One region of the Pantoea sp. USHLN298 genome, then DNA from elsewhere that is predicted to be linked to it. Evidence: predicted binding sites of a transcription regulator. Region 1 holds the regulator's gene; each other region holds the start of a gene.

Region 1 (4,249 bases):
CGCCGCGCAGCGCCAGGAAAACCGTTACCGCCAGCCACAATCCGTGGTTGCCCAGTATCGGGACGCTGAGCAGCGTCAGGAAGTAGCCGAGTGCCGCCACCATCATGCTGTTACGCATCTCCCGGCCACGGGTCGCGCCAATAAACATGCCATCCAGCAGATAACACCAGACGCCAATCAGCGGCAGAATAACCTGCCATATCAGATAGCGATCGGCGGCCTGTTGCAGCGGTTCAAGGGAGGTCAGCAGCGCCACGATGTGCGGGCCGCAGAGTGCATAGAGCAGCGAAAAACCGATTGCCACTACCACCGCCTGGCGGCAGGCGGCATGCCAGACGCGCAGCAATTTGCTGCCATCTTTTGCGCCGTGTGCTTCGCCGGCAAAGGCTTCCACCGCATAGGCGAAACCGTCAAGCGCGTAGGCGGTAAAGGTGATAAACATCAACAGCACCGCATTGACTGCCACCACCTGCGGACCGATGCGCGCGCCCAGTACGGTCAGTGAGGCAAAACAGAGCTGCAGCAGTAACGAACGCAGCATGATGTCGCGATTAAGCCGCAGCAGGCGCTGAATATCACCGCGCCAGCTCTGCTTCAGTATTGCCGTAGTGATGCCGCGCAGTTTCAACACACGCCAGACCATTACCGCACCGACGGCCAGCGTGATGTACTCTGCCAGTGCGGTCGCGGTTGCCGCTCCCGCCACGCCCCAGTGCAGCCCCATCACCAGCCACAGATCCAGCACAATATTGACCAGATTACCGACCACCAGCAGGATGACCGGTGCCCGCGCATACTGCACACCGAGCAGCCAGCCAAGGATCACCAGGTTTGCCAGCGTGGCAGGCGCACTCAGCCAGCGGATCTGAATAAACAGCGTCGCCTGTTGCAGAACCTTGGGATCGCCGCCAATCAGAGAGGTCGCCAGGCGGGTGATGGGGGTACGCAGACAGATGAACAGCACGCCAGCCAGCAGCGCAATGATTAAAGGCTGGGTCAGCGCGCGTGCCAGTGCCGTTTTATCGCCCGCGCCGAATGCCTGCGCCGTCAGGCCAGTGGTACTCATTCGCAGGAACAGCAACAGCATGAAGAGGAAACTGGTGACTGTCGTCCCGACCGCCACCCCGCCAAGATAGACCGGGCTGTCGAGATGACCAATGACAGCGGTATCGACCACGCCCAGTAAGGGTACGGTGATGTTAGAAAGGATCATCGGCAGCGCGAGCCGCCAGAGTTTTTTGTCGGTAGCCGTTAAAAAACGCATTCGCAGTTCCGTGCTCAGCGCTGCAGAGAGGGGAGCTGCAGCGACAAAATTAGGGCCGACAGAATAGCATCAGACGCTACGAATGCGCGGTTATATCAGGCTCAGAGCCACTCGCCGTTGCGAACCACACCCACCGCCAGACCTTCAACGGTCAGTGACTGCGCGCGCGTATCGACGACGATCGGATCAAAATCGCTGTTTTCCGGCAGGAGATGCACGATAGCGCCCTGCTTTTTCCAGCGTTTCACCGTCACTTCATCATCAATGCGGGCCACGACAACCTGGCCGTTACGGACGTCCTGGGTTTTATGCACCGCGAGCAGGTCGCCATCCATAATCCCGATATCTTTCATCGACATTCCGCTGACGCGCAGCAGGAAGTCGGCAGAGGGTTTGAACAGGCCCGGATCGACTTTGTAATGAGTTTCGATATGTTCCTGCGCCATGATCGGCTCACCGGCAGCGACCCGGCCAATTAACGGCAGACCTTCAGAGGCCTCTTCTTCCATTAACAGACGGATACCGCGCGAGGCGCCAGAGACAATCTCAATCACCCCTTTACGTGCCAGCGCTTTAAGATGCTCTTCTGCCGCATTCGGCGAGCGGAAACCCAGCTGCGCGGCAATTTCTGCACGCGTAGGCGGCATGCCCGTTTGAGTAATATGGTCGCGAATCAGGTCATAGACCTGCTGCTGCCTGCTGGTTAATGCTTTCATCCCGCCCCCTGGTTGTTTATACAGTCGCTGTGAGTATATACAGGTATTGGCGAAATGGAAACCGATTCTCAGGCAAAAACGCGCCAGATGGCGCGTTGTGGAAGGGTTATCGCAAATGTGTCCAGAGCAGCGCGATCCAGACAAACAGTGCCAGTAAGATACTGATCAGCACCGCTGCCGAGCCCATATCTTTTGCCCGACCGGCTAACGGATGGCGCTCCTGACCGATACGATCCACAACCGCCTCGATGGCGCTATTGAGGATTTCAACGATGACTACCAGCACCACAGCGCCAATCATCAGGATGCGCGAGACGATATCGACATCCAGCCAGCAGGCCACAATAATGGCGACCAGCGCGGCCAGCGCTTCCTGCCGAAAAGCCGCTTCATGCTGCCAGGCGGCACGCAGGCCCTGCCATGAGTAACCTGCGGCTTTCACAATTCTTACAAGACCGGTGGCATTATTTGCCATATTGGTGGAACCCTTTCATCGGATTGACGTCAATGTCTGGGCTGCGTGCAATTGGCACCACCACAGATCTTCGCTGCGCTTTCTGGTATGCTTGCGGCGCTTTGCTAACAAGAGGCTTCATGTTGTCTATGTCAGGTTGGCGTAAACTTTATTACAAATTACTGAATTTACCACTGTCGTTTTTGGTAAAGAGTAAGGCCATTCCGGCCGATCCCGTTTCTGAACATGGTCTGGACCCGACCCGGCCCATTATGTACGTTCTGCCTTACGATTCGAAGGCCGACTTACTGACTTTACGCGCGCAGTGCCTGCGGCATCATCTGCCCGACCCGCTCTCTCCGCTGGAGATTGATGGTTCACTGCTGCCGCGCCACGTTTTTATCCACGATGGCCCGCGCGTCTTCCCCTATTTTGTGCCCAGCGTCGAATCGGTGAAGATTTTTCACGATTATCTCGACCTGCATCGCAATAACCCCAAACTGGATATCCAGATGCTGCCGGTGACGGTGATGTTTGGTCGTGCGCCAGGCCGTGAGGTTCAGGGCGAAGATGCACCGCACCTGCGGGTACTGAACGGCGTGCAAAAGTTCTTTGCGGTGATCTGGCACGGACGCGACAGTTTTGTCCGTTTCTCGCCGACCGTTTCGCTGCGCCGCATGGCGACCGAGCACGGCACCGACAAATCGATCGCCCAGAAACTGGCCCGGGTGGCGCGCATTCACTTTGCCCGTCAGCGTCTGGCGGCGGTTGGCCCGCGTTTACCGGCACGTCAGGATCTGTTTAATCGCCTGTTGCAGTCTAAAGCGATTGAAAAAGCCGTCGAAGATGAAGCCCGCAGCAAAAAAATCTCCCATGAAAAAGCGCAGCAGAATGCGGTTGAGATGATGGAAGAGATTGCGGCGAACTTCTCTTATGAAGCGATCCGCGTGACGGATCGCGTGATGGGCTGGCTCTGGAGCCGTCTCTATCAGGGCATCAACGTTAACGGCGGCGAAAAAGTGCGTCAGCTGGCGCAGGATGGACATGAAATCGTCTATGTGCCGTGCCATCGCAGCCACATGGATTACCTGCTGCTCTCTTACGTGCTCTATCATCAGGGACTGGTGCCGCCGCACATTGCCGCCGGTATCAACCTCAACTTCTGGCCAGCCGGACCGATCTTCCGTCGTCTGGGCGCGTTCTTTATTCGTCGTACCTTTAAAGGCAACAAGCTGTATGCCACGGTGTTCCGTGAGTATCTCGGCGAGTTGTTCACCCGCGGCTATTCGGTGGAATACTTTGTTGAAGGCGGTCGTTCCCGCACTGGTCGTCTGCTCGATCCGAAAACCGGGACCTTAGCGATGACCCTGCAGGCGATGCTGCGCGGCGGTAATCGCCCGATTACCCTGGTGCCGATTTACATCGGTTATGAGCACGTGATGGAAGTCGGGACTTACGCTAAAGAGCTACGCGGCGCGGCGAAAGAGAAAGAAGGCTTCATGCAGATGGTGCACGGCTTGCGTAAGCTGCGTAACCTCGGCCAGGGCTACGTTAACTTTGGCGAACCGCTGCCGCTGGTTAACTACCTTAACAAGCGGGTGCCGGAGTGGCGTGACGCCATCGATCCGATTGAGCCGCAGCGTCCCAGCTGGTTAACCCCGACCGTCAATGACATCGCAGCGAGCCTGATGGTGCGCATCAATGAAGCGGGCGCGGCCAACGCCATGAACCTGTGCGTGACCGCGCTGCTCGCCTCACGTCAGCGCTCACTTACCCGCGAACAGCTGATTGAGCAGCTTGAGTGTTATACCCAGC
Region 2 (4,249 bases), on a different contig from region 1:
CCTCTCTGGCGCAGCTGTCGCTGGGTCAGTTAATTAAAGATTTCAACGGCAAAGCCAATATCGTCAAACTGTGGGTCGCCGGTTTCCCGCCTATGGAACGCCGTCAGGTGGTGTACGAGAAACTGCTGAAGGAGAATCCAGGCATTCATCAGCTGGAGTCGATTGGCGCCGTCTCCACCGATGTTCAGGGCGATACCGCCAACAAGATTGGCGCCATTCTGGCTAAATACCCGAAAGGCAAAATCGATGCGATCTGGGGCGCGTGGGATGCGTTCAGCCAGGGCGCCTATAAAGCGCTACAGGAGAATGGCCGTACCGAGATCAAGCTCTACAGCATTGATGTCTCGAACCAGGATCTGCAACTGATGCGTGAGAAGAACAGCCCGTGGGTCCAGACCGTGGCGGTCGATCCTAAAACCATCGGCGCGGTGAACATGCGTCTGGTAGCGAAAAAGATTGCCGGTGAAGCGACGCCAGCCACGTATCAGTTTAAGGCGGCGTCGATCTCTCAGCAGCAGCTCAACAGCCAGCCCGGCGCGGTGAACGTTGCCTCGCTGAATAAAATCGTGCCTGGATGGGGCGGTAATGATGATTTCGTCGCGCCGTGGTTTGCCACGCTGGCGGCGAAATATAAGAAGTAATCGGATGTCAGCCTTACCGGTCGGTGAGGCTGACGGTTACAACCCCAGCAGCAGCTGCCGTTCCAGCTGCGGATCGAGCAGGGTGACGTGCAGCCCCACCAGCCTGACGCCCCGTCCGGCCCGGCGCTCATCCCAGGTTTTTCTGGCAATCGCGATCATGTCCTCTTTATTCAGCACCGGCCAGATATGCTCCTGGGTGGTCTGCTGAAAGTCGCTGAACTTGAGTTTCACCCCCTGACGCGCGACCTGCTTATCAGGTCGGATCTGGCCCAGCCGGCGATCCAGCTCGGCGTAGAGAAAATCGATGATCTCCAGGCAGGCGTCCCAGTCGTTAATGTCTTCTGCCAGCGTACGCTCCACGCCGAGTGATTTACGTTCCCGTTCAACCACCACGTCACGCTCGTCGATGCCGTTGCTGCGCTCCCACAGCACCCGACCAAACTTACCAAAGCGCTTCAGCAGCTGGGCTAAATCTGCCTTCTGGACATCACCGCAGGTGACCAGCCCCATCTCTTCCAGCTTTTTTGCCGAGACCTTGCCGACGCCAGGGATTTTTGCCAGCGGCAGCGTCAGTAAAAATCCGGACATCTCCGCCGGCGTGATAACAAACTGCCCGTCCGGCTTATTCAGGTCGGAGGCGATTTTTGCCAGGAATTTAATCGGGGCGATACCGGCCGAGGCGGTGAGCCGGGTCTCACGCAGGATGGTGGCGCGAATATCCTGGGCGATCAGGGTGGCGGAGCCGTGACAGTGTGGACTGTCTGTGACATCCAGATAGGCCTCATCCAGCGACAGCGGTTCAATCAATGGTGTGTAGCGCGAGAAGATCTCGCGGATCTGCGCCGAGGCTTCTTTATAGGCGTCAAAGCGTCCGGGCAGCAGCCGCAGATGGGGACATAACTTCAGCGCCATCCCGGTCGGCATGGCGCTGCGCACGCCATATTTGCGCGCCGGATAGTTAGCGGTACTGATGACGCCGCGACGTTCGCGGCTGCCACCGATGGCAATCGGGATGTCACGCAACTGGGGATTATCGCGCATCTCCACCGCAGCATAGAAGCAGTCCATATCGACATGAATGATTTTACGCATACCCCCTCCAGCACTGGATAAGTATACAGTTGGCGAAGGTAACTGCAATATTTGTCGCGACCGGCATTAAAGTTTACAAATTTCTGGCCGTATTCTGTTCAGGAAATTGCGAATTTCTGGCGTGCTGTCTTGCTAAAAAAACAGACAGTGTTTAATGTTGCGCTGCGGTAGCGGATAGTTCCGATAATGCAAGCAGAGACGCACGATGGCGTCATTGTTCTCTTCACCTCAAGGTACACACAGCATGGGCAAAATCGCACTCCTGTTTGCGATGATTTTACTGCCAGCCCTCAGCATGGCAATGACCCCCGAACCCGCGCAGCAAGCGGCACCGGTCAGTAAAGAATTAAAGAAACAGTTACTCGGCACGCCGGTCTATATTCAGATTTTCAAGGAAGAGCGTACCCTCGAACTGTACGGCAAAATTGGTAACGAATACCGCCTGCTGGATACCTACCGCATCTGTAATTTTTCTGGTGGCCTCGGCCCGAAACGTCGTGAAGGCGATTTCAAAAGCCCGGAAGGATTTTATAACGTCAGGCTGAACCAGCTGAAACCGGATAGCCGGTTTTATCGCGCGATCAACATCGGCTTTCCGAATCAGTACGATCGCAATCAGGGCTACAGCGGTAACTACCTGATGATCCATGGCGACTGCAAATCGATTGGCTGCTACGCCATGACTAACGCCTATATGGATGAGATTTTTACTTATGTGAATGCGGCGCTGCGTAACGGCCAGCAGGATATCAGCATCAGTATCTATCCGTTCCGCATGACCGACAGCAATATGCAGCGTCACCGTTACTCCACCTACGCCAGTTTCTGGCAGCAGTTGCAGCCGGGTTACGCTTATTTTGCGAAGTATCACCAGCCGCCGACGGTGAATGTCACCAGCGGTAAGTATGTGATGAACAGCAGCCCGGTCGTGACCAATCCCGATGCTGCTTCACGCTCATTCCTGGCGCTCTCCAAGGCAGAATAACGCCCACTCACCTGGCACAATCCGCTGCCAGGTTTCATTGGCCGTCAGCGGCTGCGTGGCAATCACCGTCACCACGTCGTGCGGCGTGGTGTGCTGCTGGAAATCAACTTCGACATCCTGATCGAGCAGCTGCGCGCGGCCAAACGGCGCGCGCCGGGTGATCCAGAACAGGTTGGTGGAGCAGAAGGCCATCAGATAACGCCCATCCGACAGCAGCATGTTAAACACCCCTTTCTGCCGCAGGCTGCCCGCCAGCTCGCCAATAAAGCGAAACACCGCGGGCCAGTTGCCCGGCGTGCGCGGATAACGCGTCGCCAGCTGATGCAGAATCCAGCAGAACGCTTTCTCGCTGTCGGTCTCTCCGACCGGGCGAAAGGTGCCGGTCTCAAGCAGACGGTAGCCTTTTAACTGTCCGTTATGGGCATAGGTCCAGTTGCGACCCCACAATTCGCGGGTAAACGGATGGGTATTTTCCAGCGAGACCTGACCACGATTCGCCTGGCGGATGTGCGCCACCACCGAATGCGATTTGATCGGATACTCCTGCACCAGCCGCGCTATCGGTGAGTTGAAGCTCGGCAGCGGATCTTTAAAGGTACGACAGCCCTTATCTTCGTAAAAGGTAATGCCCCAGCCATCTTTATGTGGGCCGGTTCCGCCACCACGCTGCACCAGGCCGGTAAAGCTGAAACAGATATCCGTGGGAACATTGGCGCTCATCCCGAGCAATTCGCACATAGCCACCGCCTTAGAGTCAGACGCCTCCCGCCAGGCGAGAGGCTAACGAGTTACTTCACCATCTCTTTTTCAATCAGCAGCATCAGGATATGGATCACTTTAATGTGGATCTCCTGAATGCGATCGGCATAGCCAAAGTGCGGCACCCGGATTTCAATATCGGCACTGCCCGCCATCTTACCGCCATCTTTGCCGGTCAGGGTGATCACTTTCATCCCCTGCGCCCGTGCCGCCTCAATCGCCTTGATAATGTTGGCAGAGTTACCGGAGGTGGAGAGCCCCAGCAGCACGTCGCCCGGACGGCCTACCGCTTCAATGTAGCGTGAGAATACATAATCGTAGCCGAAGTCATTACTGACGCAGGAGAGATGGCTGACGTCTGAAATGGCGATCGCCGGATAGCCAGGACGATTTTCACGATAGCGGCCGGTCAGCTCTTCAGCAAAATGCATCGCGTCGCAGTGCGACCCACCGTTGCCGCAGGAGAGCACCTTGCCGCCCGCCTTAAAGCTGTCTGCCAGCAGCACCGCAGCACGCTGGATCGCATGGATATTGGCGTCATCGCTAAGGAATTTATTTAGCGTATCAGCGGCTTCGTTAAGCTCAGAGCGGATGATGTCCTGGTACATAGGCGTGTCCTTTTTTAGGAGAGGTTAATCGCAGCAAGTTTAACGGAATGGCCGGGCAGCGCAAAGCATCACGCCATCCCCACCCGACTGCCGCTGGCATTATCTCTGCACAGTCGGAAGCGAAACGGGTCGAAAAATTGATTTTGTGAGTCAGGTTGTAATTG
Region 3 (4,249 bases), on a different contig from region 1:
ATTTACAAGGCTAATCACCGCCCGCCATCAGGCGGGCAGTTTCAACGCCATCACCGGCTATTGATCTACTCCGCAAATAAATAAAACAACGTTTCATTTTTATTGAATTCATATCCCACTCTGCCTAAGATGCCCGAACAGTCCCTGTTCCGGGGCATGCTTAACCTGATCTGCAGAGAGGCCTGAGATGGACGTTCGTCAAAGCATTCACAGTGATCACGCCAGACAGCTGGACACTGACGCGCTGCGTCGCCAGTTTCTGATTGAGAATATTTTTACTGCCGATAACTACACCCTGACCTACAGCCATATCGATCGCATCATTATCGGTGGCGTGATGCCGGTGAATAACCCGGTCACCATTGGCGATGAGATGGGCAAACAGCTGGGGGTCAGCTATTTCCTTGAGCGCCGCGAACTGGGCATGATCAACATTGGCGGGCCAGGCCTGGTGGAAGTGGATGGCAAGCGCTGGGAAATCGGCCATGAAGAGGCGCTCTATGTCGGCAAAGGCGCGCGTAATTTAGTATTCAGCAGCCTGAACCCGGCGCAGCCAGCGAAGTTCTACTACAACAGCGCCCCGGCACACGCGACCTTCCCGGATAAAAAAATCACCTTACAGGAAGCGGCTACCGCCACGCTCGGCGATCCCGCCACCTCTAACCGCCGCACCATCAATAAATTTATCGTGCCGGATGTCCTTCCCACCTGTCAGCTCACTATGGGCTTAACCAAACTGGAGGAAGGCAGCCTGTGGAACACCATGCCGTGTCACACCCATGAACGCCGCATGGAGGTCTATTTCTATTTCGACATGAGCGAGGAGAGCGCGGTATTCCACATGATGGGCGAGCCGCAGCAAACCCGTCATCTGCTGGTGCATAACGAGCAGGCGGTGATCTCGCCCAGCTGGTCAATCCATGCGGGTGTTGGTACGCAGCGCTACACCTTTATCTGGGGCATGGTGGGCGAAAATCAGGTCTTTGATGACATGGACCACGTCAAAATCAGCGAACTGCGCTGAGCAGAGGAGAAATATCATGGTACTGAATGCGTTTAGCCTGGAAGGTAAAGTGGCGCTGGTGACCGGCTGTAACACCGGTTTAGGACAAGGTATGGCGCTGGGCCTGGCGCAGGCGGGATGCGACATTGTCGGCGTTAACCGCGACGGTCCGGACGAGACCCAAAGCAAAGTAGAAGCGCTGGGCCGCCGTTTCTGGCCGATACAGGCGGATCTGATGAAAACGGAGGTGGTCGGCTCAGTGGTTGAGCAGGCGCTGGCCGCAGCCGGTAAAATCGACATTCTGGTGAATAACGCCGGGATTATCCGACGCGAGGATGCACTCAATTTCAGCGAACAGGACTGGGATGATGTGATGAATCTCAACAGCAAAAGTCTGTTCTTTCTGTCACAGCAGGTCGCCCGGCAGTTTATTGCCCAGGGTAACGGCGGCAAGATCATTAACATCGCGTCGATGCTCTCCTTCCAGGGCGGGATTCGCGTTCCGTCTTACACCGCGTCAAAAAGTGCCGTGATGGGGCTGACCCGTCTGATGGCCAACGAGTGGGCGAAGCATGGCATTAACGTTAACGCCATTGCGCCCGGCTACATGGCGACCAATAACACCGAACAGTTACGCAGCGACGAGGCACGCAGCGAAGAGATACTTGGCCGTATTCCGGCAGGTCGCTGGGGCGTGCCGGATGACATGATGGGGCCGGTGGTGTTCCTCGCGTCCGCCGCGTCTGACTATGTTAACGGCTATACGCTGGCGGTAGATGGCGGCTGGCTGGCACGCTGATCAATCTGGCGGGCAATGCGCGATGCTTGTCCGCCTTTAATGCGTAATTATTAACGCTTCGTTACAGCGTCACATGTTCTCATTCACTGGATAAATCCCTATACTGGATGCATCGACAGTTTTCTTTGCAGCCAGGTTCCATCATGACGGCCGAGGGCCATATCATTTTCGCCATTGCGAGCGCCATATTTGCCAAACGTGCTGAACTTACGCCAGTGCTGGCGCAGGCAGACTGGTGGCATCTCGTTCCATCAGCCTTGCTGACCTGCCTGTTGCCCGACATCGATCACCCGAAGTCGGTGCTGGGACAGCGGCTGCGCTGGCTCTCTCATCCGATTGCGCGCGCCTTTGGTCATCGCGGCTTTACCCACAGTTTGCTGGCGGTCGCCGCCGGGCTGTGGCTGTTCCAGATCAATCTGCCCAAAGAGTCCCCGATTCCGGCCGATGTGTTACAGGGGCTGACGCTGGGTTATCTCAGTCATATTGTCGCCGATATGCTGACGCCGGCAGGCGTCCCATTATTGTGGCCCTGCCGCTGGCGCTTCCGTCTCCCTATTCTGAAAAGTCAGAAAGGTAACCAGCTTGAGCGAGCGCTATGCCTCGGACTGGTCGGCTATGCGCTGTGGTTCCCGGTGGGTATGCCTTCGTTTGGTGCAAACGGCTGGCCGGCTCAGCTGTTCGATACCCTGCAAAACGGTGTTGGCCGGCTCATTTCCAGCCAGACTGCGCATTAAACCAACAAATTCAGGCAATAAGTTATAAAGCATTCCATTTGGATATAAGGTCTGCACCCTCTCCTGCTGCTAACATTCCCGCAGTCTTAATTCGTGATTAACATTATGCGGTTTTCCCGACGCGGAAAGCCGCATTACTCTGGAGTTTCAGTATGGACCTTCCCTTAACGCTTAACCTCGTCGCCTTTGTGGTGCTGCTGGTGTTGCTCTCGCGCTTTAGCCGCAACAACTGGAGCCTGTCAAAGAAAGTGCTGACCGGTCTGGTGATCGGCGTGCTGTTTGGCCTGGTGCTGCAGCTGATTTACGGTGAAAACAGCGCGGTGGTTAAAACCTCCATCAGCTGGTTTAACATCGTCGGTAATGGCTATGTTCAGCTGCTGCAGATGGTGGTGATGCCGCTGGTGTTTGTTTCAATTCTGAGTGCGGTTGCCCGGCTGCATAACGCCTCCTCGCTGGGTAAAATCAGCGTACTGACCATCGGCGTGCTGCTGTTTACCACCGCTATCTCCGCGCTGGTCGGCGTATTTGTCACCGGCCTGTTTGGTCTGAGCGCTGAAGGTCTGGTGCAGGGCGTGCAGGAAACGGCGCGTCTGAGCGCCATTCAGAGCAACTACGTCGGTAAGGTCGCTGACCTGAGCGTGCCGCAGCTAGTGCTCTCCTTTATTCCGAAAAATCCGTTTGCCGATCTCACCGGCGCTAACCCGACGTCGATCATCAGCGTCGTCATCTTCGCGGCCTTCCTCGGTGTGGCCGCGCTGCAACTGCTGAAAGATGATGAAGTCAAAGGTCAGCGTGTGCTGGTCGCGATCGACACGCTGCAGTCGTGGGTGATGAAGCTGGTCCGTTTAGTGATGAAGCTGACCCCCTACGGCGTGCTGGCCCTGATGACCAAAGTGGTGGCCGGTTCGAATCTGCAGGACATCATCAAACTGGGAAGCTTCGTGGTTGCCTCTTATCTTGGCCTGGCGATTATGTTTGGCGTCCACGCGCTGCTGCTGTCGGTGAACGGCATTAACCCGATGCGTTTCTTCCGCAAAGTGTGGCCGGTGATTACCTTCGCCTTTACCAGCCGCTCCAGCGCCGCCAGCATTCCGCTGAGCGTCGAGACGCAGACCCGTCGCCTTGGCGTACCGGAGTCGATTGCCAGCTTCTCGGCCTCTTTCGGTGCCACGATTGGTCAGAACGGCTGTGCCGGTCTCTATCCGACCATGCTGGCGGTGATGGTTGCGCCAACCGTCGGCATCAATCCGTTTGACCCGCTGTGGATCGCCACGCTGGTCGGGATTGTAACGCTGAGCTCTGCCGGCGTGGCCGGTGTCGGTGGCGGTGCTACGTTTGCCGCGCTGATTGTGCTGCCCGCGATGGGCCTGCCAGTGACGCTGGTCGCACTGCTGATCTCCATCGAACCGCTGATCGATATGGGCCGTACCGCGCTGAACGTCAATGGCTCGATGACGGCAGGTTCCCTGACCAGCCGCTGGTTAGGTCTGACCGATAAGCGCGTGCTGGAAAGCGATGAACACGCCGAACTGGCACATCGTTAATCCTGGTTAAACCTGGCGCGCCTGCGCCAGGTTCTCTTCTCCTCTCCCGCCTTCCTCTCTCCATAATTTCCCCGCTTGATGGCGACGTCGTTAAGAAAGCGTTAAGCGTGGTAAACAGGCGAAAATTCGCCGCTTTAGCGCTTGTCATTAGCCGGTAAAAAGCCAATTC

Evidence for each region. Region 1 encodes LexA, which represses DNA repair genes until DNA is damaged. Its sites were predicted from a motif close to TNCTGTATGTACATACAGNA; they were not measured.
Region 2: dinB (DNA polymerase IV) is a predicted target of LexA. The motif match lies at 1,745-1,764, and genes of this name have one in related genera.
Region 3: WFK59_RS04200 (metal-dependent hydrolase) is a predicted target of LexA. The motif match lies at 1,904-1,923, and genes of this name have one in related genera.

What each region holds. Positions count from the first base shown of each region.
Region 1 is NZ_JBBCRO010000004.1:539,391-543,639, forward strand. Features, by position in the region: gene dinF (MATE family efflux transporter DinF) at 1-1,264, opposite strand, end outside; gene lexA (transcriptional repressor LexA) at 1,366-1,980, opposite strand; gene WFK59_RS13435 (diacylglycerol kinase) at 2,087-2,455, opposite strand; gene plsB (glycerol-3-phosphate 1-O-acyltransferase PlsB) at 2,584-4,249, shown strand, end outside.
Region 2 is NZ_JBBCRO010000001.1:31,771-36,019, reverse strand. Features, by position in the region: gene WFK59_RS00205 (sugar ABC transporter substrate-binding protein) at 1-641, shown strand, start outside; gene dinB (DNA polymerase IV) at 678-1,733, opposite strand; gene dpaA (peptidoglycan meso-diaminopimelic acid protein amidase) at 1,978-2,718, shown strand; gene WFK59_RS00190 (class II glutamine amidotransferase) at 2,689-3,456, opposite strand; gene lpcA (D-sedoheptulose 7-phosphate isomerase) at 3,507-4,085, opposite strand.
Region 3 is NZ_JBBCRO010000001.1:879,179-883,427, reverse strand. Features, by position in the region: gene hxpB (hexitol phosphatase HxpB) at 1-14, shown strand, start outside; gene kduI (5-dehydro-4-deoxy-D-glucuronate isomerase) at 188-1,024, shown strand; gene kduD (2-dehydro-3-deoxy-D-gluconate 5-dehydrogenase KduD) at 1,041-1,802, shown strand; gene WFK59_RS04200 (metal-dependent hydrolase) at 1,946-2,536, shown strand; gene WFK59_RS04195 (L-cystine transporter) at 2,689-4,080, shown strand.